Regions from separate parts of the Paenibacillus aurantiacus genome, predicted to be linked through region 2. Evidence: a T-box and tRNA genes for the amino acid it is inferred to sense, from the RefSeq annotation. Region 2 holds a T-box; the other regions hold tRNA genes.
The links. The T-box of region 2 lies ahead of argS (arginine--tRNA ligase). A T-box ahead of a tRNA ligase gene usually reads a tRNA of that ligase, here a tRNA-Arg.

Region 1: it encodes a tRNA-Arg, which carries the amino acid that the T-box ahead of argS (arginine--tRNA ligase) is inferred to sense. The anticodon was not compared.
Region 3: it encodes a tRNA-Arg, which carries the amino acid that the T-box ahead of argS (arginine--tRNA ligase) is inferred to sense. The anticodon was not compared.

Annotation. Positions count from the first base shown of each region.
Region 1 is NZ_JBHMDO010000024.1:164,783-175,156, reverse strand. It holds gene asnB (asparagine synthase (glutamine-hydrolyzing)) at 1-785, opposite strand, end outside; gene ACFFSY_RS15255 (hypothetical protein) at 946-1,344, shown strand; gene ACFFSY_RS15250 (hypothetical protein) at 1,341-1,724, shown strand; gene ACFFSY_RS15245 (SDR family oxidoreductase) at 1,937-2,842, opposite strand; gene ACFFSY_RS15240 (SDR family NAD(P)-dependent oxidoreductase) at 3,027-3,725, shown strand; gene chrA (chromate efflux transporter) at 3,843-5,051, shown strand; gene ACFFSY_RS15230 (Rv1443c family protein) at 5,060-5,533, shown strand; tRNA gene ACFFSY_RS15225 (tRNA-Arg) at 5,585-5,661, opposite strand; gene ACFFSY_RS15220 (efflux RND transporter permease subunit) at 5,940-9,101, shown strand; gene ACFFSY_RS15215 (TetR/AcrR family transcriptional regulator) at 9,132-10,025, shown strand; gene ACFFSY_RS15210 (hypothetical protein) at 10,087-10,374, opposite strand, start outside.
Region 2 is NZ_JBHMDO010000042.1:19,179-29,552, reverse strand. It holds gene ACFFSY_RS25785 (sugar ABC transporter ATP-binding protein) at 1-503, shown strand, start outside; gene ACFFSY_RS25780 (ABC transporter permease) at 500-1,495, shown strand; T-box leader at 1,638-1,868, shown strand; gene argS (arginine--tRNA ligase) at 1,916-3,760, shown strand; gene ACFFSY_RS25770 (ABC transporter ATP-binding protein) at 3,852-4,613, shown strand; gene ACFFSY_RS25765 (NAD(P)H-dependent oxidoreductase) at 4,825-5,361, opposite strand; gene ACFFSY_RS25760 (winged helix-turn-helix transcriptional regulator) at 5,454-5,822, opposite strand; gene ACFFSY_RS25755 (CidA/LrgA family protein) at 6,029-6,403, shown strand; gene ACFFSY_RS25750 (LrgB family protein) at 6,390-7,082, shown strand; gene ACFFSY_RS25745 (YdcF family protein) at 7,219-7,857, shown strand; gene ACFFSY_RS25740 (cache domain-containing sensor histidine kinase) at 8,063-9,874, opposite strand; gene ACFFSY_RS25735 (response regulator transcription factor) at 9,871-10,374, opposite strand, start outside.
Region 3 is NZ_JBHMDO010000008.1:26,750-37,123, forward strand. It holds gene ACFFSY_RS03375 (SIMPL domain-containing protein) at 88-900, shown strand; gene ACFFSY_RS03380 (sporulation histidine kinase inhibitor Sda) at 987-1,301, opposite strand; gene clpP (ATP-dependent Clp endopeptidase proteolytic subunit ClpP) at 1,529-2,110, opposite strand; tRNA gene ACFFSY_RS03390 (tRNA-Arg) at 2,307-2,381, opposite strand; gene ACFFSY_RS03395 (sugar-binding transcriptional regulator) at 2,623-3,672, shown strand; gene gap (type I glyceraldehyde-3-phosphate dehydrogenase) at 3,761-4,765, shown strand; gene ACFFSY_RS03405 (phosphoglycerate kinase) at 4,964-6,145, shown strand; gene tpiA (triose-phosphate isomerase) at 6,208-6,960, shown strand; gene gpmI (2,3-bisphosphoglycerate-independent phosphoglycerate mutase) at 6,962-8,500, shown strand; gene eno (phosphopyruvate hydratase) at 8,595-9,887, shown strand; gene ACFFSY_RS03425 (sugar phosphate isomerase/epimerase family protein) at 10,311-10,374, shown strand, end outside.

The sequences.
Region 1 (10,374 bases), on a different contig from region 2:
GTGCCAAGCGGCACGTCGGAGATGAGCTGTCTTTCGACCGTATCGATCAGTAGATCCCGCACGGATTTGGCTGTTTCTTGGACGGTTTCCGTATGCGGGCGGCTCTCTAGCTTCCAGTAGTGCGAGACCGAGACGCCCGAGCGGGTGACGGTCGCGCATTGGCCAGGGAGCAGCTCGCCGAGATCCCGATATACGCCTTGGCCGGGCGTACGCGCGGGGCCGACGATGAAAATTTCGGCCAAGCCTTCCGGCCCGACTTCGGGACGAATAGCAGGATGGGCGAGAAGCGCCTTCGGCTCGGATCCGAAGATGAATCGGCCGAGCTGCTTGGCGATGAACAGCGGCTTAACGCCGAGACGGTCGCGAGCCAGGAACAAGTGCTGCTCACGTGTATCCCAGATCGCGAACGCGAAGATGCCGTTGAACCGCTCAACGCACGAGCGGCCCCATTCCATGTAGGCGACGAGCAGTACCTCGGTATCGCAGTTGGTCGTGAACGACCGTCCGCGTCCTTCGAGTTCCCGCTTCAATTCGGGAGCGTTATACAGCTCGCCATTATATACGATGACGTACGTATCATCGCCGGAGGCACGTACCATGGGCTGCGCGCCGTTGGCCGGGTCCATGACGGATAGACGACGGTGCCCCAGCGCCACGTGCGGAGATATCCACGTGCCGGTGGCGTCGGGACCTCGAAAGGCGAGCGTATCGGTCATTTTCTCTAGAGTTGCGTATTGTAAAGTCAAATCCTCGTTCCAATCGATCCAGCCCGTAAATCCACACATTGGTTCTCATTCCTCTCTGGCCTTTGGCTTCTGCCTTGGAAATGGGCGTTAGAAACAGCGGTATTAGAATGGGTATGCGACAAAAAAGGATAAAATGTCTGTCCCCCGGGGGATGCTAATCAAGGATGAAGATGCCAGGCATAGAGGAGCGTGGAAGACGATGTACGACCGTCAGGAGGATAATGTCCGAGACGAGGAAGCGGTGATGCCGCACGCGGACCGGGCGCTGGAGCGCAAGACTTATTATGTATCCGTTCAGGCGGGCTCCGTGCTGGAAGACCCCGAGGTAGCGTCCTTCGAGCTGGAGATCCGCGCGAACGAGGACGAACTTGACCGCCTGGAGGAACTGTTCGACGATCTGGCGACGGAGGACGAAGCAGAGGTGGTCCATTTTCACAAGCACCCTTACGGCTCCGCGGATACAGATCATTTGAGCGACGGAGTCGATTCGATACTTGTCCAGATTTACAAGCTGCTGTACGACCTGGGAACCCCCGAAACCCGCGTGCATATTGCCAAAATGGGTTTGTTCAAGGTGAATGAAGGTTATCTGTCATGATTGAAACGCTCCAGGTCAAGGGCGCACGCGTCAGAGGCGCGGTTGACAGGGATGGCGCGCGCTCCGCGCTGGTGGAAGTCGACACGGAAGCGTACGGTACGGGCGGTCTCCTTGCCTTTTTCGGACCGTCGGCCGACGACGAACGCGAGTTCGAGATGAACGCGATCGTGCATAACGATGCGTCGCGTGATATCGACTGGTTCGATAACAGCAATCATCTCGCATATGAAGACGTGAGCGTCGGCCTGTTCGAGGCGGCGTCCATGAAGACGGACTGGGGACAGCGCGAAGCGTTCGAAGAACAGGTGCTGTCGACAGCTGGAGTGAAAGAATCAATCGCCCAATTAGGCATTGCAGGGCGTTTTGCGACGGGAGTTTAATTTGAATGCGGAGGATAGGAAGGCGGCGAATGCGCATTACGCACTATTGCCGTTTCTTTGGGGCCGCGAGATACGGCGCGAGCTTCGGCTGAAAAACCAAAAGAGCCATCCTAAAAGGTGGCTCTTTTGCCTGTTTCGGCGCCATGTTACCATGCCGCTCGGTATTCATTTCGCATATACTGGAGTTTCGATAACGCTCAGGTATCCGCCGCTTACCCGTTGACGACTTCTCCGCCGTTAATATGAATGACTTGTCCGCTCATATAGGACGAGTCGCCGCAGCCGAGGTAAACATACGCCGGAGCAAGTTCGTCCGGTTGTCCGACGCGTCCGAGCGGGGTGTCGGCGCCGAATTTGGCGACTTGCTGCTCGTCGAACGTCGACGGGATGAGCGGCGTCCAAATCGGGCCAGGCGCTACCGCATTGACGCGGATCCCTTGCGTGGCGACGTTCTGGGACAGCGCACGGGTGAACGACACGACCGCGCCTTTCGTTGACGAGTAATCAAGCAGCGTCGGGTTGCCCTTGTACGCGGTGATGGAAGCGGTATTAATAATAGAAGCTCCCGCCTGCAAATGCGGGATTGCTGCCTGCGTGATATAGAACATGCCAAATACGTTCGTGCGGAACGTGCGTTCGAGCTGTTCGGGCGTGATTTGCTCAAGCTTCTGCTGCGGGTGCTGTTCAGCCGCGTTGTTGACGACGATATCGAGCTTGCCGAACTGCTGGACCGTCTTCGCTACGGCTTGTTTGGCGAAAGCGGGGTCGCCAATATCGCCAGGAATGAGCAGACATTGGACGCCTTTTTCCTCGACGAGGCGCTTCGTCTCTTCCGCATCGCCGTGTTCGTTCAAATACACGATCGCGACGTTGGCGCCTTCTTTCGCATAGGCGATCGCCACGGCTCGTCCAATGCCGCTGTCGCCGCCAGTGATGATGGCTGCTTTCCCTTTAAGTTTGCCTGCCGCCAAGTACGCGGAGGAGTCGAAGAGCGGTCTTGGCGTCATCTCGGACTCTATTCCGGGCTGCTGATTCTGGTGCTGAGGCGGAAGCGTTGTCGGGCGCTGCGGGCCGTCCGCCGGTTGCGGAACGGGTTGCTTCTGGTTTTGTTCGGTCATTGCCAAACACTCCTTTCAATGCCATAGCATTTCGAGTTCGCGCGCATTTTACGCATTGGTATTCAAAGTCATATAACCGCTGGGGCTTTGATATAACCATCCCAAGGTGATCGGTGCATTAGAAAATTACGAATGAAAGCGCTATACTATAGAAGGAATATTGTAACGTCAGGAGGAGTTGGGGATGAAAATCGCGATCACAGGCGCAAGCCGAGGACTTGGCTTCGAGCTTGCGGCGGCCGCGGCCATGCGCGGACACACGGTATATGCGGGCATTCGGAATATGGGGGATGCGAGCCGATATGGGGAACTGGATCCGCAAGTGAGAGACCGAATTATTCCGATCGAGCTGAACGTCGCTAGCCGGGAGTCGATTGCCTCGTTCGCCGGCGTCCTTGCTTCTCGCGAAGAGACGCTTGATGGGATAGTGAACAACGCTGCGATTCTGCTTGGGCGGGAGGATGGAATCGAATCGCTCGATCCGGACGCGCTAAGCGCTTCCTTAACGACCAATCTCGTCGGCCCCGTACTCATCGCGCAAGCGCTGATGCCGCTGCTTCGCGGAGCTAAGATGCCTTCGATATTGAACATATCGTCCGAGGCAGGCGCGTACGCATCGGTGTATGCCGGAGATTATCCATATGGCCTTTCGAAGTCGGCGCTTACCTACTTCACAGAGAAACTTCGGATGGAGCTGGGTCCGCAAGGGTTCCAGGTGCTCGCCATTCATCCGGGTTGGATCCGCACGGATATGGGCGGTGAACAAGCGCCGGGCGATCCTTCCGCGACGGCCTCGTCGATCATCGGTCTGCTTGAACGGGCAAGACCGCTGCAGGTGAAGCGAGGTTTTGTAGATGCCCGAGGACAAGAATTGCCAATATAAGCAGACGGCTCTTATTTACGATTTCTTTACTTTACGGCAAACTGGACAGGTGGTACGATCGGTCGAAGCCCTGGGCGAGTTAGTCCGGGCTTCGAATCGGCGAGGAGAGAATGCAAAGTGGATCACGATATTGACCTTGCCAAGCCGCGTCGGGATGCGGTGTGGGAAGTATTTCGAGCAGCGCTGCGCCTTGGACTTACTTCGTTCGGCGGGCCCGTCGCTCACCTTGGGTATTTTCGCGCTGAATACGTAGAGAAACGACGATGGTTGAATGACCAGACCTATGCCGAGATCGTATCGTTATGCCAGCTGCTTCCCGGGCCTGCCAGCAGTCAAGTCGGCATCGCAATCGGCATGCTGCGCGCCGGGTGGCTGGGCGGTATCGCCGCATGGGCAGGCTTCACGCTTCCGTCCGCGCTGGCGCTTGCCGCGCTTGCATATGCGATGGGGGCGACGGACCTGGCCGGAGGCGAATGGGCGAAGTGGCTTCTGCTCGTGGCGGTTGCGGTCGTGGCTCAGGCCGTGCAGGGCATGGCGCTCACGCTTGCGTCGGAGCGGAAGACCGGATCGATCGCGCTTGCTGCTGCTGCATTGTCGCTACTATGGCCGGCGTCTTGGGCTCAGCTTGTTATCCTTGCCGGCGCAGCTGGTGTTGGTATGCTGCTGTTCAGACGAGCTGATCCGGACGCGAATGCGATGAATCCATTGGCCTCGCCGGTAGGGGCGCGATCGGCCGTTTGGCTGCTTGGCCTTTTGCTGGTGCTGTTGTTCGGTCTGCCGGCTGCTGCCGCGCTGGCTGACAGCGCGTGGCTCCATCTTGCCGCCAACTTCTATCGCGCTGGCGCGCTTGTGTTCGGCGGCGGGCATGTGGTGCTGCCGATGCTGGAGCCGGCGGTGGCGGAGCAGGCCTGGATGAGCGGCGAACAGTTCATGGCCGGATACGGCGCTGCGCAAGCCGTCCCTGGGCCGCTGTTTACGTTGTCCGCATATATCGGCATGGCGGCTGCCGGTTGGGTGGGCTCGATCGTCGCGGTCTTAGCGATGTTCTTCCCCTCATTTCTTCTAGTGGGCGGGACACTGCCGTTCTGGAGCCGAATCCGTAGGCAGCAACGCCTTCAGGCGGTATTGAAAGGGATTAACGCAGCGGTCGTAGGCATTCTGCTTGCCGCTCTGTATGATCCCGTGTTTACAGGGGCCGTACATGATAGGTTTGATTTATGCGTTGTGTTGGTGGCTTACGGCTTGTTGGTCTTGTGGAAAATGCCGGCGTGGATGTTGACGGGACTGGCGTTGATCGCCGGCGTTGCGACAACTTGGTGGATGTAGGTGGAAGCGTGAAATTCACGATGGAATCCAGATTGCCGTGCGATCCGGCATTGATGTGGGAGCAAGTAGCGGATACCGGGACATTCCGGCTGGTATCCGCGCCGCTTATGGTATTTCGGAGTCGCGACCACGGCGGACTCCCGCGGCAGTGGGTGGTTGGGGAGACGTATGCCCTTTCGATGTGGCTGCTCGGATGCATTCCGCTCGGCGGGCATTGGATCACGATTGCTACGATTGATCGTTCGGCTAGGCGGTTCTCGACGGCCGAGCGGGGAGCGCTGATCAAGGGCTGGAATCATACGATGCAGGTGAAGTCGGATGGCCGTGACGGGGCGCTGTTCCGCGATGATTTAGTCGTTCGGAGCGGAATCATGACGCCGCTAATCTTCGCGGGGGCTTATCTCTTTTTCTTATATCGCCATTGGCGTATGGGTAAGCTCATTCGCGATGGCAGGCTGTTTGTGGAAGATGAAAGAAGCTAATGCAAAAAACTCCTCATGACGAGTCATGAGGAGTTTTGTTTGAATAGGGAATGGCGTCCCGGAAGGGATTCGAACCCCCGACCGTGCGCTTAGAAGGCGCATGCTCTATCCAACTGAGCTACCGGGACAACGGATATTAATATACCATATTGTTTTAGGAACTTGCAACCAATATTTCTGCATTTCACGAAAAAAAATCTGAATGTGACGAAAAATAGAATTGTACACAGACGGATGGCACAATTTAAGAATATGGGCGTACTGACGTATGTAATATTTGTGACTGACCGTTCAATCAATTGACTTTTGAACATCGGTCAAATAATATTTGTGATAGAATGACCGGCGTTCAAATGACGGGGGCCGGGAAGGCAAGTCAAAGAGAACAAAGACAAGGAGTGGGAAAGTGAAGGGCATTATCCGATTTTCGTTGAATAACAAATTCGCTTTATGGCTCATGACGATCATCGTCGTCGTTGCCGGACTGTATGCTGGCACGAGCATGAAGCAAGAGACGATCCCTAACATTAACGTCCCGATTCTGACCGTTAACACCGTATTTCCCGGCGCGGCGCCGGAAGAAGTGGCCGATCAGATTACGGTACCGCTCGAGCAGCGCATTCAGAATTTGAACGGCGTCGACGCCGTCAATTCGACCTCGAGCGAGAATGTATCCATCATTACGATTCAGTATGGATACGACAAAGATATGAAGGAAGCGGAGAGCGAGCTCCGCGATGCGATCAATGGATTCGAAGCGCCGTCTGGGGCTCAGGATACGCAGATTTCCAAGATCAGTCTGAACGATTTTCCGGTCGTCTCGCTGAGCATCTCCTCCAAAGAACGCAGCTTGGAGGAAGTCACGAAGCTGGTCGAGACGGAGCTTACGCCTTCTCTTGAAGGCATCGATGGCATCGGCTCGGTTGCTATCTCCGGGCAGAACGTCAAAGAAGCGCAGCTCACGTTCAATAAAGAAAAAATGGCGCAGCTCGGCTTAAGCGAGGACACCGTGAAAGGCATTGTGCAGGCTTCCGCCATGAAAGTGCCGCTTGGCTTGTTCGAATTGGACAAGACCGAGAAAACGGTCGTTGTGGACGGCAATGTCGCCACGCTTGAGCAGCTGCGCAATATCGCGATACCCGCCATTCCATCTAGCGCGGGAGGTGCCGCGGGCGCAGGAACTGGCCCTGGCGTAGGTGCAGCTGGTGTCGGTGGGACTGGTGCGCAGACGCAAGCCGGAGCTGCGGCAGGGATCCCAACTGTGAAGCTCTCCGATATCGCAACGATCGAGATGGTTAACAAAGCCGAATCGATTTCCCGAACGAACGGCGAGCTTTCGATCGGCATCAATGCCACAAAGGCCTCCGACGCGAACACGGTCGACGTGGTCAATGCCGTGAAAGATAAGGCCGAGGCATTCAAGGCCGAACATAAAGACATCAACACAGTCGTATTGCTTGACCAAGGCAAGCCGATCGAGCAGTCGGTTACGACGATGATCGACAAAGCATTGTTCGGCGCGCTGTTTGCAGTTATCGTCATCCTGCTGTTCCTGCGCAATATCCGAACGACGATTATTTCGGTCGTTTCGATTCCGTTGTCGCTCGTCATCGCGCTGCTCATTCTGCAGCAGCTGGACATTACGCTTAACATCATGACGCTCGGCGCCATGACCGTTGCTATCGGCAGGGTTGTCGACGACTCGATCGTCGTCATCGAGAATAACTACCGGCGGATGTCGCTGCGCGGCGAGCGGCTGCGCGGGAAGGAACTCATTACCGAAGCCACGCGGGAGATGTTTATCCCAATTCTGTCTTCGACGCTCGTCACGATCGCGGTCTTCCTGCCGCTAGGCACTGTAAGCGGACCGATCGGCGAGATGTTTATGCCATTCGCGTTGACGATGGTGTTCGCGCTGCTTGCGTCACTGCTCGTCGCGATCACGATCGTGCCGATGATGACGCATATGATGTTCCGCAAAGGGCTGAAGGCGAACCAGACGCACGAAGAGAAGCCTGGCGCGCTTGGCCTTCGCTACCGCAAAATTTTGAACTGGTCGCTGAACCACAAGCTGATTACGTTCATCGGGGCGGTTGCGCTGCTCGTCGCAAGCTTCTTCCTTGTCCCGTACATCGGGTCCAGCTTCTTGCCGGAGGAAGAAGAGAAATATGCAATGATCACCTACTCCCCGGGTCCTGGCAAGCTGATCTCGGATGTGGAACAGACCGCACTCGAGGCTGAGAAGCTGATCATGGGCCAAGAGGGCATGAGGAACCTGCAATATTCGGTCGGCGGCCAAAGCCCGATGAGTTTCGGACCGAACAAGAATGCGCTGTTCTATGTCCAGTACGAAGATGACACCAAGAACTTCGGCGATGTGAAGAATAAGCTTGTCGAAGACTTAACCAAGATCGAACCGACTGGCAAATGGGGCGAGATGGACTTCTCCGGCGGTATGGGCGGCAGCAAGATTAGCTTGAACGTCTACGGTGAATCGTTCGATGAAATCAAGCCGGTCGTTGAGCAAATCCAGCAGATCATGGAGAAGAACGGATCGCTGGAGAAAGTCGAGACGTCGCTCTCCAAACAGTACGAGCAATATACGCTCGTCGCTGACCAGGAGAAGCTGAGTAAGCTCGGCCTGACCGCGGGACAAATCGCGATGAAGCTTGCGCCTGTCCGGGAAACCCCTGTATTGACGACCGTTCAAGAGGACGGTAAAGTTTACAACGTATACATTCAGGTGGACAAGAAAACGTACTCGACGATCTCGGATATCGAGAATGAGACGATCCAATCGCCACTAGGCATATCGGTGCCGCTGAAAGACGTGGTGAAGGTCGAAGAGGGCACGTCTGCCAACTCGGTTACGCGCATGGATGGCAAACTGTACGTGGAAGTTTCGGCGGAAGCGACGGGTAAAGACGTCGGCAGTGTCTCGACGAGCTTGCAGGAAGCGGTGGATAAGCTCGATTTGCCACCGACTGTATCGGTCGATTTCGGTGGCGTCACGGAACAAATCAACGAGACGTTCACGCAGCTTGGGCTCGCTATGGCTGCAGCGATTGCGATCGTGTACTTGCTGCTCGTCATCACGTTCGGCGGCGCGATTACGCCGTTCGCCATCCTGTTCTCGCTGCCATTCACGATCATTGGCGCGTTGGTAGGGTTGTTCCTGGCTGGCGAAACGATAAGCGCAACAGCGATGATGGGGATGCTGATGCTGATCGGTATCGTCGTCACGAATGCAATCGTCTTGCTCGACCGCGTTCTGCATATGGAGAAAGAAGGTTTGACGACGCGCGAAGCGCTGATTGAAGCGGCCGGTACGCGTCTGCGTCCGATCTTGATGACCGCGCTTGCGACGGTCGGTGCGCTGCTACCGCTCGTCCTCGGCTTTGAAGGCGGCAGCGGCGGTTTGATTTCCAAAGGACTGGGCGTTACGGTAATCGGCGGTCTCATCAGCTCGACGCTGCTGACGCTGCTTATCGTGCCGGTGGTATACGAATTCCTGGCACGGTTCAGAAGACAACCTGCCGACCACGAGGTGCGCGAAGCGACGCACTAAGCGGTTGGCCCGAAAGCAGGTGCCTTACAGTTGGAAGGCAAGAAACAGCAGATAATCCGGGCGGCGGTTCAATGTTTCTCGGAGAAGGGCTACAGGGGCACGTCTATCCAGGACATTGCGGACGTGCTCGGCATCGCGAAGGGATCGCTCTACTTTTATTTCAAATCCAAGAGCGACCTCCTTCAATTTATTATTAAAGATTATCTCGATCGCATTATGGCGGAATATTCGGCGCTGAACAGCCGGGAAGACTTGACTCCCCGCGATTTGCTCCGTCGCCACGTACTGACCGGATACCGCATGTACGAAGAGCATCAAGCGTTCTTCTCCATGCTCCTTCGCGAACGTTTCGAAGTGCATGACGAGCTGCACGAGTTGATGTTGAGTACCCGCCGACAAGGTCTGGTCATGACGCATGAATTGATTCTCAAGACATACGGAGAGCGAGCGAATGCTTACGCGCTCGATCTGACGATCGTCTTCCAGTCGATAACTGAAGGGTTTCTGGCGCTCGTCGTGTTCGAGCAGCAGCGGATCGATCCCGAGCGGTTGGCGGATTACATCGTCGCGCGTCTGGATGCGATGGCTGAGGATCTAAGCAAGGGTGAAGGCGAACCGATTATCGTTCCGGGCGTGCTGGAGGGTTGGCTTGCGTCCGTTCGCGGTCGGCAGACCGGTAAGGCAGAGCTTCTTGCCGAGATTCAGTCGCTCCGAGAAGCTGTAGCTGCGGCGGGCTTGCTGGACCCGGCGGACGACGCCGACGAGCTGCAATCGACGCTGGACGTATTATCGGCAGAGCTGGACAAGAACGAGTCGCAGCCGGTCGTACTGAAAGGCATGCTGGCGCTGCTGAAGGCGGTAAAGACGCCGGATATTCGCAAGAAAATCGGGAAATTGGAAAATGGAATATCGATTTTGCTCTAAGTAGGCAAAAGACGAATGGGCCGCTGCGATCGCAGCGGCCCACATTTATGTGCATTGCGAATTAGTTCCGGCTGACATAAGCCGTATATGGCTTGCTCGATCCGTAATCGCTGCCGGAGTGTCCGAACACGCGCCAAATGATTTTGAATCCCGGCGCCAGCGAGCCTGTGCCGTAATCTCCGTAGCCTGCGCCATTGTCGGATAAGGTACCGATCGGAATGTAGTTGCCGGACGGGTCTTGAAGAAGCGCGGTAACATCGAAATTGGCCCCTGAACTGTAAGAATTCGGATAGACGCCGTAGATGATGCTTACGTTCGAGCTGGTCGTGTTCGTGTAGGAGAACCAGTC
Region 2 (10,374 bases):
TCGTGCCGGAGGAACGCCGGCGCGAAGGCGTCTTCGTCGGCGAATCGGTCGGGAACAATCTGACGGCCGCGGTGCTGTCGCGATTGACGTCGGGCGGCACATGGCTGAGCCGTAAGAAGGAGAAGGCCGCGTCGGCGGATATGATCGCCAGCCTGGGCATCAAGACGCCGAGCGAGCGGGCGCTCGTGCGCAACCTCTCCGGCGGCAATCAGCAGAAGGTGGCGATCGGCAAGTGGCTGCTGGCAGATGCCGACGTGTACATATTCGACGAGCCGACCAAAGGGGTGGACGTCGGGGCGAAACGCGACATCTACGAGCTGGTGGCGGGACTTGCGGCACAGGGCAAATGCGTGCTGTACGCGTCCAGCGAGCTGACCGAGATGCTCGGACTGACGGATCGCATGTACGTCATGTACGACGGCGCCATCCGCAAGGAGCTGGTGACGACGGATACAACCGAGGAAGAAATTTTGCTCTACAGCACGGGAGGCATGGCGAGATGAAAACAGCGGATGGGCTTCGCGAAAAACGCGCGTTGGGCGCGGTCGAGTTGTTATACAAATACGGGACGCTCCTTACGATCCTCGTGCTGGTGGCGGTGTTTGGCACAATGGCGGACGGCTTCCTGAACGGGTCTAATATTATCAATATTTTGCGTTCCATCTCCATCGTCACGATTATCGCGATCGGTCTGACGGTCTCGCTCGCCGTCGGCGGCTTCGATCTGTCGGTCGGCTCCGCGGCGACGCTGGCCAACGCGGTCGTCATCTCGATGTTCGTCTGGCACGGGCAGAACCTGTTCGTCGGCATCGCGGTCGCGATCGTCGTCTGTCTCGTGATCGGCCTTCTGAATGCCTTCTTGGTGACCAGCTTCAACATTCAGGACATGCTCATGACGCTCGCGACGATGTTCGTCATTCAAGGCGTGGCGATGACGTATACGAAGGGCGCGACAATCTCGGAGAATATGGTGATGCCAAGCGGCGACTTCGCGACAGGCCTCATTCCGGATGCCTTCTCGAAGCTCGGTTCTGTGCCGTGGATCATCATTATCATGCTGGTCGTCGTCGTGGCGGTGCATATCTTCTTGAACTTCACGAAGCACGGCCGCTACATGTATATGATCGGCGGCAATCCGGAAGCGGCGAAGCTGTCGGGCATCGCGGTGAAACGGTATCGGTTGGCTGCGTATCTGCTCTCCGCGGTGTTCGCGGGCGTTGGGGGCATCGTGCTCGCGGCGCGGGTTATGACGGCGGAAGTGAATGCGGGCGCGCCTTATCTGATGGATGCGGTCGCGGCGGCGTTCATCGGGTTCTCCGTCTTCGGGGCGGGCAAGCCGAACGCCTTCGGCACGTTCGTCGGCGCGGTGCTCATCGGGATTCTATCGAACGGACTGGTCATGTTGTCTGTACCGTATTATGCGATGGACATCGTGAAGGGTTCCGTGCTGGCGTTGGCGCTGGGCATTACGTATTACAAGCGGAAGCACGCTTGATGGAGGGGCCGGCTGCCGAGGAGCAGCCGGCCTTTCGTATGCGGCGGAAGGGTACGTGATCTATCGCGCGATAGCCTAACGGAGTAAATCCATATTGCTAATGTGTGAATTTTGTGATAATTTAGTCTCCAAGTTGATAGCCGTATCATTGAAGAACGGGAGAGTACTCCGCGATGTGCAGTCTTAGCGAGCCGGGTTGGTGGAAGCCGGTACGCACGCCAGGAGGAAGCGGACCCGGGAGATGATTCGCCGACCGCCGCGCCGCGGCCGTAGGCGAATCCGGTCAAGGGCCGTTATCCCGATCGAGCGGCCGTGCCATAGGGAACGGCACTTAGAGTGGCACCGCGGGATCCATCAGGCTCTCGTCTCTTAGGAGACGAGGCCTTTTTTGCGTTTAATCGAACAAGGGGAGTGCGGAGCATGAGGAAGTACAAAGCCATTATTGCGCGGGAAATAACGAATTTGCTCGAAAACGTTGACGCGGCGAATATTGAGGGTTTGATCGAATATCCGCCGAATCCGGAGATGGGGGACCTGTCGCTGCCATGCTTCAAGCTGAGCAAGCTGCTGCGTAAGCCGCCGCAGGCGATCGCCGAGGAGCTGAAATCGCGGATCAATCTAGGCGAGGTCGAACGGATAGAGGCTGTCTCCGGATATTTGAACTTCTACTTGGACAGCGCGCGGTTCGCGGTGTCCGTCATCGGAGAAGCGCTGGCGCAGGGGACGCGGTACGGTTCGCGAAATATTGGTGATGGCGCGAGAGTCGTTATCGACTATTCGTCGCCGAATATCGCCAAGCCATTCCATATCGCCCATCTGCGCTCGACGGTCATTGGCAATGCGCTTTACCGGATCCATAAGTTTCTCGGCTACGATTGCGTAGGCATCAACCATCTTGGCGATTGGGGCACTCAATTCGGCAAGCTGATCGTGGCGTATCGTCTGTGGGGCGATGCGCAGACCGTCGAGCAAGACGGCATTGACGAGCTGCTGCGCCTGTACGTGAAGTTTCATGAAGAGGCCGACGGCAATCCATCGCTGGAAGACGAGGCGAGGAGCTGGTTCGTTCGGATGGAGCAGGGCGACGGGGACGCGCTCGCGCTGTGGCGCTGGTTCGTCGACATCAGCCTGGCGGAGTTCAGGCGGATCTACGAGCTGCTCGGCGTGTTCTTCGATTCATACGCGGGGGAGAGTTTCTATAATGACCGAATGGAAGCGGTCGTCGCTGAGCTGCGAGAGAAGGCGCTGCTGGAAGAGGACGGGGGCGCTTGGCTTGTCCGGCTGGAAGCGTACGACATGCCGCCTGCGCTCATGTTGAAGAAGGACGGCAGCTCGCTCTACCATACGCGCGACATTACAGCAGCGCTGTACCGCAAAGAAGTATACGATTTCTGCAAAGCAATCTATGTGACCGATTACGCGCAGAACTTGCATTTCGCGCAATGGTTCAAGGTCGTCGAGCTGATGGGCCGCGACTGGGCGAAGGACCTCGTGCACGTACCATTCGGACGGGTTAGCCTTGAAGGGGCGAGCTTGTCCACGCGCAGGGGCAATGTGCTGAAGCTTGAGGACGTGCTGAATCAGGCGATCGCCAAGACACGCGAAATTATGGAATCCCGCCCGCAGCCGATCGAGGACCTCGACGCGGCCGCGCGGCAGGTCGGCGTGGGCGCCATTATTTTCAACGACCTTAGCTCCGGCCGGATCAAGGACATCGATTTCAAATGGGAGGATGTGCTCAATTTCGATGGCGAAAGCGGTCCTTACGTGCAGTATACGCATGCGCGTGCGTGCAGCGTGCTGGCGAAGGCGAAGGCCGCGGGGCTCGCGAGCGGGCAAGCCGCGGATGGAGCGGCGCCGATCGGCAGCGAAGGCGGGGATGCCGCGGGTGAGGTAGTGGTGATTGGTCGCGAAGACGGGCGAGCATCCGATACAGCCTCGCTGAACGGGACCGTAGTTAATGGAATCGTAAGCAATGCCGCGTTGACCGGACTGCCGATGAACGACGCGACCGTGCGGTTGGTGAAGGAGCTGTCGCTGTTCGGCGAGAAGGTGGAGCTGGCGATGCACAAGTTAGAGCCGTCCATCGTCGCGCGTTATTTGATCGACTTATCCCAAACGTTCAACCGCTTCTATCACGAATGCCGCATCATGGCGGAGGAGGAGGGGGTGCGGAACGCACGCTTGGCGCTCGTGCGGGCAGTGAAGATCACGCTGGGGAATGGGTTGTCGTTGATCGGTCTGGCGGCGCCGGAGAAGATTTAAGGGGCGAATGGTGAGAAGAGCGTCCAACGGCGAAGAATGAACGGGCATCAGTTAGCAGCGCTGCTTCAATCGAGGAAGGGGGGAGACAGCTTTGGAAATCCCAATTCGCAGTTTGAACACCAATGGCACGCCCCGAATGTTTCATGACTTTCAGATGATCGATAGCATACGAGACTTCAATCTGACCATCGTGCCGGGCACAATATACGGGCTCGTCGGGTCGATCGGTTCAGGAGGATGGCTCCTCAGTTGGCTGCTTGCCGGGCGCGAGCCTATGTTGACGGAGAATTTAAACATCTCATATAGCACAATAGAAGTGAATGGAACACCAGCCGACAATACCATCTTAAAGCGCATGTCGTGTTATATGGGCGAAGGCGTGGCAGAATTTCCTTACCGTAAATTTCGGACGTACCCGAACGCGCTGACGCGGTTGTTAAGGCGCGTGAAGACGGTTGCGGATCAGATCGAGATCGGGCTGGCCCAAAGCGGAAGCAGCCTAACGCTGCGTGACATCGCCGAGTTGTTCGAACTGTCTGGCGCCGAGATGCGCGATCCCGCCAATGGCCGCATCCATCGTCCGCTGGAATTCAACAGCGGGGAACGCTGGCGAGCGTCGCTTGCGATCGGCTATGCGTTTCAGAAAAAACTCTATTGCGCGCCTTGGATCGAATCCTACGGCATCGATTACTTGCTCAGTCCTTATAATCGCAAATTCGTGAAGCTTGTGCGTGAAGCTGGCGCATCGGTCCTCATCCCGGTGAGCAGCGAAGCACATGTGGCAGGAATCGCGGACCGTATCGTGCATATGAAGCCTTGGAAGCCGCTGGATGAAGAAGCAGGAGAAACATAGCCGTAGACGGCGCGTGCCGACTTTATAAGGAACCACCCGCCTAGCATGATGATGAGGCGATAACGTATGACAGCATCGCGCTTCGGTGCAGCTTGGCGGGGGAGTGCATGCAATACAAGCAAGGACATGCCCGCCTGCCATGCGATGTTATCCGCAACAAGCCAAAAGCTGCCGAACCGCATGAAGCGGGCAGGCAGCTTTGGTCCTTTCGTTAAACCGTAACGTGCTCGTTCGTCACGAATTTGACATAGTCCTTCGCGTTCCCCGCTAACTCCGCTTCTGTCACGTGGTCCACGTCGCTAAGCGAGAAGATCGGCAAGTACGAGGCGCCGACATAGTGGGCGGTCGCTTCGAACGGGCGGAGCAGCTCGCGCAGCGTGAAGCGGTTCGCTCCGTCTGCCGCATAACCCGATGCCGGTCCATGCGTGGAGACGGCCACGCCGAACTGCTTGCCTTTCAGCTTGCCGCCGTCCGTTCCGTATGCCCAGCCGTAGAGGAACACTTCGTCGAGCCATTGCTTGAGGAGCGGCGGCGAGCTGTACCAGTAGAGCGGGAATTGGAAGACGATGCGGTCGTGCGCCTCCAGCAGCTGTTGTTCGCGGGCAACATCGATCGTCCGGTCGGGATAAACCTCGTACAGCTTATGCACCGTCACGCTGATCGGCTGCTGTTCGAGCGCTTCGGTCCAGGTACGGTTAATGCGGGAGTCGGCCAAATTCGGGTGAACGACCACGACTAATGTTTTCATCTTGCATCATCTCCTGTATCGGGTTTGTTTTTCTGTTATTACGATACAATAGATGCTGAAAATAAGTAAGTACGCACTTATCGGTGCAATACTTACCGATTGGAAAGTATATCCTCGCGCTCCTGAAGTCTAAAATGCTCGCCCCATTCGTTCAAATGCTCCAAGATGGGGACTAACCCATCGCCCAGCCCAGTCAGTTCATATTCGACCTTCGGCGGAACGACAGGATACACATAGCGCTGCACGATGCCGATCTCCTCCAGCTCGCGCAGCTGTTGGGCAAGCATTTTGTGCGTGATGCCCGGAATGGACGCCTTCAGCTCGCCATATCGCTTCTTGCCGTTCTTGAGCTTCCAAATGATCGTCATCTTCCACCGGCCGGATAACAGCGCGATCGATAACTCGGTCGCGCAGGGGAAGGTTTTGCCGTTGAAGCCATATTGGGCGTTCGGGTCGGACATGTCCGTTCACTTCCTTTTCGAAGAGGTGCAGCGTGCTTTAGGTGAAGTATAGGCGCTTTGGTAAGCAATGTAAATCCGCCTCAGTACGCGAAAATATCCCGGCTATCGCGTAAATCGCGCTATAATAGGGGCTGTGTGTTGGATAACGTGGAAGGCGGCTTCAGACATGAGGCTTCTGAGGGCTGTCCGCTGGGGAGGAAACGGGAATGAGAGGCTTTGCGATATTGCTCGGCTTTTGGCTGGCGGGGGAAGGCATCGTGTACGCGACGGGCGCGCCGCTGCCGGGGCAGGTCGTCGGCATGCTGCTGCTCTTGATCGCGCTGCTGCGCGGCTGGGTGAAGGAGGCTTGGATCAAGGATGCGGCGGATTTGCTATTTTCGCGGATGATGCTGTTCTTCGCCCCGGTCATCGCCGGGGTGATGATGTATATCCCCATCATTCGGGCGCATTGGCTGCCCGTAGCGGGCGCGGTGCTCCTCGGCACGCTCGGCGTACTGGCGGCTACCGGCGGCGCGGTGACGGTCATGACCTCGCGCAGGCGGAACCGGGCGCGGCAGGAGGATTACCATGTGGGGGCATGAATTATGGGCGAAGCCGGTGTTCGGCGTGGCGCTGACGATCGGCATTTTCGAGCTGTCGTATTATATGTCCGGCAAATACCGGCGCATTCATCCGCTGCTGCTCTGCTCCGCGCTGCTGATCGCGATCCTGTCGCTGCTCGATATCCCGTACGAGGATTACAATAACGGCGGACAATGGATTACGTTCCTGCTCGGACCGGCGACCGTGGCGCTTGCGCTGCCGCTGTACCGCAACTGGCAGCGCATTATGGCGGAGTGGAAGATGCTGCTCTTCGGCGTCGTATTCGGCGCCGTCGTTAGCTTGGCAGCGAATGCAGGGATCGTCTTCCTGCTGGGCGGCGATAGGGCGCTGGCCGCGGCGATGATGCCCAAATCGGCGACGACCCCGATCGCCATCGAGCTCGTTCGGCTGTACGGAGGCGTCCCCGAGCTGGGGGCGGTATTCACCGTGCTGACCGGCTTGTTCGGCAGTCTCGTCGGCGTCTCGTTCCTCCGGCTCATCGGCATTCGCGGGGACAAGGCGATCGGGCTTGCGGTCGGCACCGCGGCGCACGGCATCGGCACGGCCAAGGTCATGCGGGACTCCGAGACGCAGGGCGCGTATTCGGGCCTTGCGATGGGGCTGATGGGCGTCGTGTTGACGCTCCTGTCGGTGCCGCTGACGTTATGGTTCTTCTAGGCGGCGCGGGAAGCAGGAGCAGGGGGGAGCAGGGGCAATGGCAGGCTGGAGCCGATGATGGCGCGCGTTTCGAGACGAGTGCGACGAACATGCAGCTATGACGGACCGTACATGACTTTGCAAGGAGATTAAGAATATGATGAAACCTTACAATCGTCTGCTCAGATGGTCGCTTCGGCTTGTGATCGCCGCAGTAGTCGCCTTGCTCGGCTTCTCCACCTATGCGGCATTCGCAATTTGGACGTATGGGGAAAAGAATCAAATGGTCCGTTCGGATGCGGCAGTCGTGCTTGGCGCTGCCGCGTGGGGCGACGAGCCGTCACCGGTGCTCAGGGAGCGGGTCAACCATGCGGTCCGTCTGTACAAGGAAGGCTATGCGAAGCTGCTGATCTTGACCGGCGGTCGGGCGGATGCGGGCAATCAGGCGGAATCCGAAGTGGCGCGCAGCTACGCGATTGGGCAAGGAGTCCCTTCGTCGGCGATCCGTATCGAGACCAAGTCGACCATTACGGAGCAAAATATGTCCTACGCGTACGAGATCGGCGTTCAGGAAGGGGTGCGCGTGTGGACGATCGTCAGCGATCCGCTGCATATGAAGCGCGCGATGGTCATGGCCAAGCATGCGGGCATGGAAGAGGCGTACGCCTCGCCAACGCAAACGTCGGCTTACCGAACGACGAAGAGCAAGCTGCCCTTCCTGCTGCGCGAAACGTTCTACTATACCGGCTACTGGATCACGCTTCCGGTTAGGCGAGCGCTGGGAGACGGGCTATGAAATCGGAGCGAGGCGGTTGTTCCGGCGCGTGAACGAGACTAATGGGAACAACTGTCCAGGTGCGGCGACCTCACAACGCCAAATAAGAAACGCGCGTACCGATTTAACGGCACGCGCGTTTTTCGTTTTTTTCCGAGAGGAGGAACCTGTTGCTGATGTTTTTGACGGTAGACGTTGGACGATCGACGGTATGCAGCGGTCCCCCTTACGCGCCCGCGGGCACCCGAATGACGACGCGCGTCCCTTCCCCGGGGGCGCTGTAGATGTCCAGTCCGTACCGCTCTCCGAAATAGTAGCGAATTCGGTCATGCACGTTTTTGATCCCGATATGATCCATGTCGAGCGTATCGGACGGGGCCGCCAGCCGGCTGCGAATCGCCGCCAGCCGCTCTTCGTCCATCCCGGCTCCGTCGTCGCGGACGACGATGCGCATGAGCGTGCCTTCGACCTCAGTCGATACCGTCAGCTGTCCGCTGCCGCGGCGTCGCTCCAATCCGTGCACGATCGCGTTCTCGATGATCGGCTGCAGCGCAAAATGCAGCACCGGCGTCTGCTCCGTCCCGGGGGCGAGCTCCTCCTCGTACCGGAGCTTGTCGCCGAAACGCATCTGCTGCACCTTGATGTACAGCCGGATGGTGGCCAGCTCCTCGTTCAGCGGCACGACCTCCTTGCCGGTCTGGATATGGCTGCGGAACAGCCGGCCGAGCAGCCCGACCATCTCGCCGATATCCCGCTGGCCGGCGATGACCGCTTTCATCTGGATCGATTCGAGCGCATTGGCGAGAAAATGCGGGTTGATCTGGCTTTTGAGCGCGCCGTACTGGGCCATCCGCTGCTGCGCCAAGGTCATGGACGAACGCTCGATATGCGCCTTGAGGTCCTCGGTCATTTTGCGGACGCCGTTGTACAATACGCCGAATTCGTCCGTGCGATCGGTCTTCAGCTGGACGTCCAGATTGCCGAGGCCGACTGCCCGGACTTGACGGCTGAGCAGGATGATCGGCTTGGTCACCCGCACCGACAGCAGGAACAGGAACAGCAGCGCGACGCCGAGCGAGCAGAACGCGAAGACGAGCAGGATCAGCCGCAGCCGCTCCGCGTCCTTGGTCATCTCGCGCTCCTCGATGTATTGAATAACCCTCCAGCCGGAATACGGCGACGTGACGAAATTGAAGAAGGAACGCTCGCCGCCGAAGGGCGCGTAGAAGCTACCGGTCTCGCTTCCCTTCACCTGCGCGAGTATCGTGGCGTCCGCAGCGTATCTTCCCCCCGTCTTATCCGTTCCCGACGCATACACGTAGCTGCCCTTGTTGTCTACGATAAGGAAATTGTGATTGCGGTTCTCCGACAGCGCGAGAATCTCCTGCAAGGAGTCGAGCCGGATATCGACGAGCATGACGCCTAGCGGCTGCTTCGTGCCGGTCTTGTTAATGACGCGCGCGATGGAGATGACCTGTTGGCGTTCATCTTCCGCGGTGCGGCGGAACGGCGTATGCGTGCCGAAAATGACGATTCTCCCCTTGGCCGCGAGCGTCTGCTTGTACCAGGTTTCGTTCGTGAAATTCGTCTCCTCGTAGCTGGAGCGATCGAAGTTGGCGGAGTAGAACACCCGGCCGGCGGAATAAATTTGCACGCTGTCGACGTTCTTGATCGTCATCTCGATCGTGCTGACGAACTGCTCGATGACTTCGCCGTACTGCAGACTTTGGCTGACGTCGACCTCCGGATGGAGCAGCCAGCTCTCGAGCGAGTCTTGCAGCCGGTTGTCCAATTGGGCGGTCAGCGTGCCTTTCTCGATGCTCTGCAAATATTGGTCGATGTTGAACGAGAGGTTGTTGAGAATGAGCGTCGCGCTATTCTGGTACTCGCTCTTGACCGCCTGCAGCGTGAACAGATAGATAACGCCGGACATGAGCGCAAGCGGGAGCGTAATGACGACGATCGTCAGCACGAAAATTTGCCGGTTGACACGCTTGAACCGAAACGGGCGGAGCAGCAGCTGGAGCAGCCCCCTCATGACCCGATCCCCAGCTGTTTCCGATAGTCGGTCGGCGTCATGCCGGCAATACCGCGGAACGTCTTCACGAAATGCTTGTAGCTCTTGTACCCGCACATTGCGCACACGTCGGTAATGAACAAGTTCGGGTCCTTGAGGCATTCCTGCGCGTAACGGATGCGGATCTCGGCGACGAAGACGAGGTAATTCTTGTTCAGCTTCGTCTTGAACAGGCGGCTGAGGTACGACGGATTATAGAAGAAGCGGTCGGCCACCATCTGGAGCGTGATCTCCCGGTCGATATGCTGCCGGACGAACTGCTCGATCTGCGCGAACACGCGCGCGTCCGCGCCGACGGCTTGCGCTTCGGGCCCGGATGGGTTCGCCGCGATCAGCCGGTCCGTCCAGTCGGCGAGCCAGGCGAACATATCCCTGGCTGTGGCGAAATCGTCCGCGAACGCAAGCGTCAGCATTTTGCCGCTGGCGAACTGCTCTACGGCGATGCCGTGCTGGTGGGCATG
Region 3 (10,374 bases), on a different contig from region 2:
GAAGCGGAAATGCTTAAGGACGTGCAACAATTCGGGCAGCGAATACGTTTAGTAGTCACAAACCAAGAAGAAGGGTGTTGGGATGCGATGACACGATTCACGCATGACGGACAGACGGAGCAGCAGAGTAAGACAAGCAAAGGGAAAAAGCGGCCGATGCTGCTATTGGTGCCCGCGCTCGCGGTGGCGATCGGGTTCGGAACGATAATCGGGGCCGGCGGTCCAACCCCCTTCGTAAAGGCGGCGGAGACGGTGAGCGTAGAGCGGGGACTGATTACGGTAGAGGGTAAGGGCGAGATTAAGGTCGCGCCGGATGTGGCATACATGAATGTCGGGGTGGAGACGAAAGCGGCGACGGCCAAGGAAGCGCAGGCGAAGAACGCGGCCCAATTCGCTTCGATCGAGAAGCTGCTCTTCACGACCTACAAGTTGGATAAGAAAGACGTGAAGACGACGGGCTTCTATGTTCAGCCGCAGTATCAGTACAATGAGAAGGACGGCACGAGCAAAATTATCGGGTACACCGCGACGCACAGTATCGAGATTACGAGTCGCAAACTCGACGGCATCGGCGCGCTGCTGGATAACTTATCGACCGCTGGGGCCAACCGCATTGACGGGATCCGGTTCGATGTGGAGAATCAAGAGCAATACGAACTGCAGGCCATGGAGAAGGCGATGGCCCAGGCGAAGCGCAAAGCCGACGTGCTCGCGAAAGCCGGCGGCCGCGCGGTGAAACAAGTGGTCAACATTACGCAGGGGAACGTCGCGAGCGTGCCGATCTTCCAAACGGCGAAGCTCATGGCGGAATCCACGGCCGACATGGCGGGCGGAAGCTCCGTGCAGACCGGCGAGATCACGATCGGCACGAGCGTGACCGTTTCCTACGATATGCAATAAGAAAAAGGCAGCTGCCGGTGACGGCAGCTGCCTTTTTCTCTGGGCTTGTATGACGACCGGTTCTCGTAGGAAGTGAAGTCGCGCGGTTAATTGTTGTCGTTGTCGATAAGCGAGATGCCGCGCTGTTCAAGCGCTTGTTCGATGAGGGCGATGAATTCGTGCGACAGACGCATCGCTTTGGCTTCGTGATAGACCTCTAAGAGGTGCGTATCGCTAAGCGGGCGAAGCAGCATCGATTTGTCTTGCATGGGCAAATAAATATTCGGCTCGGACGGCGAATTGTCCGATTCCCGGATGAAGGAGACGCCGAACGCAGGAGGATAAGATTCATAAAACGCAGGATCTTCACTCTCGTGACGAAGAAAGGAGCGAACACTTGCGGCAGATTGTGATCGATTCATAACGAAAGCAACTCCATAAAATAAAATTTGATATGCCCTAACGTAAGGTGTAATTGGAATGATTTAGTACATCGTATCATGAAAGCGGCTTGGCGTGGTCATGAATTCGGAGCATTGAATATTTCTTGACAACGCGAAGCTTCTGTGATAATAAGAGGATTTCGTGTCTGGAGAATAAATAAAGACCCGGCATGCGAGCTGCCGGGTCTTTATGAATATGAGGAGTGTTACAGTTTCTCGATGACCTTATCGACGAGGCCGTAGTTGGCTGCTTCTGCTGCGCTCATGAAATAGTCGCGGTCCGTATCGCGCTCGATTTTCTCCAGCGGCTGTCCCGTACGCTCGGACAAGATCCGGTTGAGCGTGTCGCGGGTCTTGAGGATATGTTTGGCGCGGATCTCGATATCGCTTGCCTGTCCTTGCGCGCCGCCGAGCGGCTGGTGAATCATGACTTCGCTGTTCGGAAGGGCAAAACGTTTACCTTTGGCGCCAGCGGCCAGCAGGAATGCGCCCATGGAAGCAGCGAGTCCGACGCAGATCGTGGAGACATCCGGCTTGATGAACTGCATCGTATCGAATATGGCGAGACCTGCGGAGACTGAACCGCCAGGACTGTTGATGTAAAGCGAAATGTCTTTCTCCGGATCATCCGCCGCCAGAAAAAGCAATTGCGCGATGATGGAGTTGGCGACGACGTCGTTCACCGGCGTGCCGAGGAAGACGATGCGATCCTTTAACAGACGGGAGTAAATGTCGTAGGCGCGTTCGCCGCGGTTGCTTTGCTCAATGACCATAGGTACGAAATTCATGTCCAAGTCCCTCCTTAATGGTTATCAAGTATTGCCTCGGCCCGCGGGTTTAAAACCCGATCCGGGGCAGGCTATGTTAGCGTAAGCTCATCATACCGGATTGCTTCGCAAAAGTCAAAAATGGTCAGACTATAAAAACAAAAAAACCGGCCATGGCCGGTTGTTGCTGCGTTATTCGTTCAGTTGTGAAGTTAGATGGCGCGCCCGCGAGGGATCGAACCTCGATCTCAGGCTCCGGAGGCCTACGTCATATCCATTGGACCACGGGCGCGTATTCAATAAGCGATAGCGAGATTCATTGTAACCCAAACAAAACGAAAATGCAAGTAGCTTCAAAAAGAAAAAAATATGCAAAAGGGCACCGGTAACCGGTTTCATTTGGAAAACCCAACTTGCTCCTCCTAGAGGATTGGAGTACAATAAAGGTGGGACTTAAAATGAACAGGTGGGACGCTTCGTGTCCCTGTTAGTTTGGGGCCCAATTCGGCAATAATGGAGTGGATGTGAGCAGCATGCAGTCTCTCATCGAAATACAACAGAAGCTCCTGCCGGATCTGCTCGTTGTGATGAAGAAGCGTTATCTCATCCTCCGCCAGGTGATGCTCTCTGATATGATCGGACGCCGCACGCTGGCAGCCTCGCTCGAGATGACGGAGCGGGTATTACGGGCCGAGACCGATTTTCTGAAATCGCAAGGACTGCTTCAGATCGAGGCAGGCGGTATGCGCATTACAGAAGAGGGTAAGAAACTTCTGGACGAGATGGAGCCGCACTATCAGCAGATGTTCGGCTTGTCTGATCTGGAGGAACGCATTCGCACCCGGTATGGATTGAAGCAGGTCGTGATTGTGCCTGGCGATTCCGATACTTCGCGGCATACCAAACGCGAGCTTGGCTTAGCCGGATGCGCCGTGCTGCGCAAGTATATGGAGAAAGACGACGTCGTCGCGATCACTGGCGGCACGACACTTGCGCAAGTAGCCAATCAGCTGACGACGCAGACGCCGCTGAAAGGTAATTGGTTCGTGCCTGCACGAGGCGGACTCGGCGAAAGCATGGACTATCAGGCGAATACGCTGGCTTCTACGATGGCCAAACGGACGGGAGCGCAATACCGGCTGCTGCACGTACCGGATCATCTGGGCGAAGAAGCGTACACGACGCTCATGCAGGAACCGAACGTGCGAGAAATCGTGGATGTCATCCGAAGCGCCCGCATTGTCGTACACGGCATCGGGGACGCTATGGTCATGGCACGCAGACGACGGCTGGACGCGACCTTCTTCGAGGCTTTGCAATCGGAAGGGGCGCACGCCGAGGCGTTCGGGTATTATTTCGACCGGACCGGCACCGTCGTACACCGCATGCCTACTATTGGACTGCGGCTCGAAGACATCATGGCGACCGAAGTGGTCATTGCGATCGCTGGCGGACGCAGCAAGGGCGAAGCAATTGCCGCGATTATGCAATTCGGGCACGACGATGTGCTCGTCACCGATGAGGCGGCCGCGCTAGAGATCGCCGCGCTGCTCGACCGGGAAGCTTCGAATAGCAATACGTGATCTTGACCGACGCGAGCAAAGCCGCAAGGCAGTGCTTGCACGAGGTCTTGAGATATATTGAAAATTACCTTTAGGAGGCAGAACTAACATGGTAAAAGTAGGTATTAACGGATTTGGCCGTATCGGCCGCAACGTATTCCGCGCATCTTTCAACAACCCGAACGTAGAGATCGTTGCAGTCAACGACCTGACAGACACGAACACGCTGGCTCACCTGCTCAAATATGACACGACGCACGGCAAATTCGAAGGCACCGTAGAAGCTAAAGAAGGCGCCTTGATCGTAAACGGCAAAGAAATCAAAGTATTCGCTGAGCGTAACCCAGAGAACCTTCCTTGGGCATCCGTAGGCGCAGAGATCGTCGTTGAATCGACGGGTATCTTCACGGCGAAAGAAAAAGCCGAGCTTCACCTGAAAGGCGGCGCGAAGAAAGTTATCATCTCCGCTCCAGCTACGAACGAAGACATCACCGTTGTTATGGGCGTAAACGAAGCCAAATACGATCCATCCGCTCACACGGTTATCTCCAACGCTTCTTGCACGACGAACTGCCTGGCGCCATTCGCGAAAGTCCTGAACGACAAGTTCGGCATCGTTAAAGGCATGATGACGACTGTTCACTCGTACACGAACGACCAATCCGTTCTCGACGTTCCTCACAAAGACCTGCGCCGTGCTCGCGCAGCTGCTGAGAACATCATTCCTTCGTCCACGGGCGCTGCTAAAGCGGTATCCCTGGTACTGCCTGAGCTGAAAGGCAAACTGAACGGCATGGCTATGCGCGTTCCTACGCCTAACGTTTCCGTAACGGACCTCGTTGCTGAGCTGAAAGTCAACGTAACGGTTGAAGAAGTCAACGCTGCGCTGAAATCCGCTTCCGAAGGCCCGCTGAAAGGCATCCTTAACTTCTCCGAAGAGCCGCTTGTATCGAGCGACTACAACGGCGACCCAGCTTCCTCGACGATCGACGCGCTGTCGACGATGGTTGTAGAAGGCAACATGGTTAAAGTCGTTTCCTGGTATGACAACGAGTGGGGCTACTCCAACCGCGTTGTTGACCTGGCTGCATATATCGCATCCAAAGGTCTGTAATAGCCGACTTTTGAATAGAGACGAAGGAGCTGCTGACCGCAGCTCCTTCGCTACAGTTTGTCATACTTAAACGAGACCATAACGAGCATGTCCCCGGTCAAGAGGGACAGCCATAGGATAGCAGTGGAGCGTGGATATAGATAGCGGACTCTGAAGCCGACATGGGATAGGGGTTCAACATACCGGGAGGGAAACGCAATGAACAAGAAGAGTGTACGCGACGTCGAATTGAGCGGCAAACGCGTTTTTGTGCGTGTGGACTTCAACGTGCCTGTAGAGAACGGCGCAATCACGGATGACAAGCGGATCCGCGAGACGCTGCCGACCATCAACTACTTGATCGAGAACGGCGCGAAAGTGATCCTGGCGAGCCATATGGGCCGTCCGCAAGGCCAAGTCGTAGAAGAGCTTCGTCTTACGGCGCAAGCAGCCCGTCTGTCCGAGCTGCTCGGCAAGCCGGTGACGAAAGCAAACGAAGCGGTTGGCGAAGAAGTGAAAGCGCAAGTCGCGGCTCTGAATGCAGGCGACGTGCTTCTGCTCGAGAACGTTCGTTTCTACCCGGGCGAAGAGAAGAACGACGCCGAACTTGCGAAGCAATTCGCGGAGCTTGCGGATCTGTTCGTCAATGACGCTTTCGGCGCGGCTCACCGCGCGCACGCTTCGACGGAAGGCATCGCGCATCACCTGCCGGCGGTATCCGGCCTGCTGATGGAGCGCGAGCTGGACGTGCTCGGCAAAGCGCTGAACAACCCGGAGCGTCCGTTCACGGCGATCGTCGGCGGTTCGAAGGTTAAAGACAAAATCGACGTCATCAACAAAATGATCGAGATCGCGGACAACATCATCATCGGCGGCGGCCTGTCCTACACCTTCTTCAAAGCGCAAGGCCACGAGATCGGCAAATCGCTCGTCGACAACAGCAAGCTGGACCTGGCCCTCGAGTTCATCGAGAAAGCCAAGTCGCTCGGCAAAAACTTCCTCATCCCGGTTGATATCGTCGTAGCTGACGACTTCAGCAAGAACGCCAATACGCAAATCGTCGACATTGACGGCATTCCGGCTGAATGGGAAGGCATCGACATCGGTCCGAAGACGCGCGAGATCTACGCGGACGTCATCAAGAACTCGAAGCTGGTCGTGTGGAACGGACCAATGGGCGTATTCGAGATCGAGCCGTTCTCCCACGGTACGCAAGCCGTTGCGCGCGCATGCGCAGAGACGTCCGGCTACACGGTTATCGGCGGCGGCGACTCGGCGGCGGCAGCGGAGAAATTCCACCTGGCCGACAAAATGGACTTCATCTCCACGGGCGGCGGCGCATCGCTGGAGTTCATGGAAGGCAAAGCGCTCCCAGGCGTTGTAGCGCTTAACGATAAATAAGATTTATTGAGAATAGGGTTAAAACAAGCGAGTACGAGATAGGTTAAGGAGCGAATTCGAACATGCGTAAACCGATTATTGCGGGTAACTGGAAAATGTTCAAAACCGTGTCCGAGGCGGTCTCGTTCTTTGCGGACGTGAAAGGCGTCGCTGCAGTTGACGGTGTAGAATCCGTCATCTGCGCACCTTACACGACGCTGCCGGCTCTTGTTGAAGCGGCTAAAGGAACGAGCATTGCGATCGGCGCCCAAAATCTTCACTTCGAAGATAACGGCGCGTTCACGGGCGAAATCAGCGGCGTTATGCTGAAGGACCTCGGCGTGAAATACGTCATCATCGGCCACTCGGAGCGCCGCGCTTACTTCGGCGAGACCGACGAGATCGTGAACAAGAAAGTCCAAGCGGCATTCAAGCACAGCCTGCTGCCAATCGTCTGTGTAGGCGAGAAGCTGGAAGAGCGTGAAGCGAACCAAACGAAGGACGTCTGCAAAGTGCAAACCGAAGCGGCGTTCCAAGGTCTGTCCGCGGCGCAAGCGGCTGACGTGGTTATCGCGTACGAGCCAATCTGGGCGATCGGCACCGGCAAATCGTCGACATCCGCAGATGCAGAGGACGTTATTGCTTACATCCGCGGCGTCGTTGAAGGCCTGTACGATGCGGCTACGGCGGCAGCGGTACGCATTCAGTACGGCGGCAGCGTAAAGCCGAACAACATCGCGGAGTACATGGCTCAACCGAACATCGACGGCGCACTCGTAGGCGGCGCAAGCTTGGAAGCGGCCTCCTACATCCAGCTGGTCGAGGGGGCGAAGTAAGATGACGGCACCTAAACCGGTTGCGCTGATCATTCTCGACGGCTTCGGCCTTCGGAATGACGTAACAGGCAACGCGGTCGCGCAGGCGAACAAGCCGAATTACGACCGCTACTGGAATACGTATCCGCATACGACGCTGACTGCAAGCGGCGAAGCGGTAGGTTTGCCGGAAGGTCAAATGGGCAACTCCGAAGTTGGCCACTTGAACATCGGCGCCGGACGCATCGTGTATCAAGACCTGACCCGGATCAGCAAATCGATCCGCGAAGGCGAATTCTTCGAGAACGAGACGCTGCAAGGCGCGGTAGATCACGCGAAGAACAATGGCAAGAAGCTTCATCTGTACGGCCTCCTCTCGGATGGCGGCGTGCACAGCCATATCGCGCATCTGTTCGCCCTGCTGGAACTTGCGAAGAAGAGCGATCTGCATGAAGTGTACATCCATGCGTTCCTCGACGGCCGCGACGTAGCGCCGGACAGCGCGAAAGGCTATCTGGAGCAGCTCCAAGCGAAAATCGAAGAGATCGGCGTAGGCCAAATCGCGACCGTGCAAGGCCGCTACTACGCGATGGACCGCGATAAGCGCTGGGAGCGCACGGAGAAATCGTACCGCGCCATGGTGTACGGCGAAGGTCCGCAATACACCGATCCGATCCAAGCGGTCGTCGAATCGTACGAGAAATCGGTATTCGACGAGTTCGTCATGCCGACGGTCATCATTGGCGCGGACAACAAGCCGGTCGCGCTTGTTGAGACCGGCGATGCCGTCGTGTTCTTCAACTTCCGCCCGGACCGCGCGATCCAGCTGTCCCAAGTGTTCACGAACAGCGATTTCCGCGGCTTCGACCGCGGCGCTAACGTGCCGAGCGAGCTGTACTTCGTCGCGCTGACGCTGTTCGCGGAGAGCGTAGGGGGCTTCGTCGCTTACAAGCCGAAGAATCTCGACAACACGCTGGGCGAGGTGCTCGTTCAGAACGGTAAGAAGCAGCTGCGCATCGCCGAGACGGAGAAATACCCGCACGTGACGTTCTTCTTCAGCGGCGGCCGCGACGTCGAGCTGCCGGGCGAGACGCGCATTCTCATCAACTCGCCGAAGGTCGCGACTTACGACCTGCAGCCTGAGATGAGCGCTTATGAAGTCGCGGCTGCGGCCGTGGCCGAGATCGAAGCGGATAAGCACGACGCGATCATCCTGAACTTCGCCAACCCTGACATGGTTGGCCACTCCGGCATGCTGGAGCCAACGATCAAGGCGGTCGAAGCGACGGACGAGTGCCTCGGCAAAGTCGTGGAAGCGGTGCTGGCCAAAGGCGGCGTGGCGCTGATCACGGCCGACCACGGCAACGCGGACATGGTCATCGACGATAACGGCCGTCCGTTCACGGCGCATACGACGAACCCGGTTCCGTTCATCGTGACGAAGCAGGGCGCGACGCTGCGTGAAGACGGCATTCTGGCGGACATCGCCCCGACGATTCTCAGCTTGCTCGGTCTTGCCAAGCCGGAAGAGATGACGGGCCACGCGCTCATTAAAGAGTAAATGAAGATCGGCGCCGGGCGCTTGTCCGGCGCCGGAATTTGGTTTACTATAGATTGGAATTTGACAATAACCCTTGAAGGAGTGTTTCCGTACCATGTCTATCATTACTGACGTATATGCACGCGAAGTGCTTGACTCCCGCGGTAACCCGACGGTAGAAGTAGAAGTTCATCTGGAATCCGGCGGCAAAGGCCGTGCAATCGTACCATCCGGCGCATCCACTGGCGCATACGAAGCAGTCGAGCTTCGCGACGGCGACAAAGGCCGTTACCTCGGCAAAGGCGTTCTGAAAGCTGTTGACAACGTCAACTCCATCATCGCGCCTGAAATCATCGGCCTGGATGCACTGGACCAAGTGCTGATCGACCGTAAAATGATCGAACTTGACGGCACGCCGAACAAAGGCAAGCTGGGCGCTAACGCCATCCTCGCGGTATCGATGGCTGTTGCTCAAGCAGCTGCTGACGCACTGAGCGTTCCGCTGTACACGTACCTGGGCGGATTCAACGCTAAAGTTCTGCCGGTTCCGATGATGAACATCGTAAACGGCGGCGAGCACGCGGACAACAACATCGACGTGCAAGAGTTCATGGTTCTGCCGGTTGGCGCAGAGAGCTTCCGTGAAGCGCTCCGTATCGGCGCTGAAATCTTCCACAACCTGAAATCGGTTCTGAAAGAAAAAGGCCTGAACACGGCAGTTGGCGACGAAGGCGGCTTCGCGCCGAACCTGGGCTCCAACGAAGAAGCAATCGTGACGATCATCTCCGCGATCGAGCGCGCAGGCTACAAGCCAGGCGTTGACGTATTCCTCGGTATGGACGTTGCATCGACGGAATTCTTCAAAGACGGCAAATACCACCTCGAAGGCGAAGGCAAATCCTTCACGCCAGCTGAGTTCGTAGACCTGCTTGCTTCGTGGGCAGACAAATACCCGATCATCACGATCGAAGACGGCTGCTCCGAAGACGACTGGGAAGGTTGGAAATTGCTCACCGAGAAACTGGGCGGCAAAGTTCAACTCGTTGGCGATGATCTGTTCGTAACGAACACTGAGCGCCTGTCCACAGGTATCGAGAAAGGCATCGGCAACTCGATCCTCGTTAAAGTGAACCAAATCGGTTCCCTGACGGAAACGTTCGACGCGATCGAAATGGCGAAACGCGCTGGTTACACAGCGGTTATCTCCCACCGTTCCGGCGAATCCGAAGACAACACGATCGCCGACATCGCTGTTGCGACGAACGCAGGCCAAATCAAAACAGGCGCTCCGTCCCGTACGGACCGCGTAGCGAAATACAACCAATTGCTCCGCATCGAGGACCAACTCGGCTCCACGGCGCAATACGCAGGCAAAAGCGCGTTCTACAACCTGAAAAACTTCAAGTAATCGCGCGCCGCGCGGCGGTTATCCTAACGGATAGCCGCCGCGTTTTTTTTGTGCGGAGAGGTCAGGAAGCAAAGCGTCTTGGCTAGAGAAGCGAGGTATGCGGACGGCTTGTTAGTCTGCAAGCGGGACCGCGTTAGCACCATACCGAGATTTGACCGCCGACGTGTGGCGGAGCACTGTGTACCGCGATGGCACGCGCGCCGGGAGGCGCGCGCGGTGCGGAAAAGAGCAGGAGGGCGGGCATGTGTTCCGGGGGCGGATAGTTCTCGTAATGGGACCGGACGGTTGGACCTCTTCCTCGTAGGGCACAATGAGCGGGGTGAAGAATTAGACTGATTTGATCTCGGGCTTGGGAAACACGGTCGCACGCGCCGATCGGGCAATCCCGGTGGTAACGGCAGCCCCGAACATTCGAGTTCGAGGATGGGGACGCATACGAACGAAAGCGAGGTGGAGCATATCGCCAAACCATTGATCGGCTTGCAGT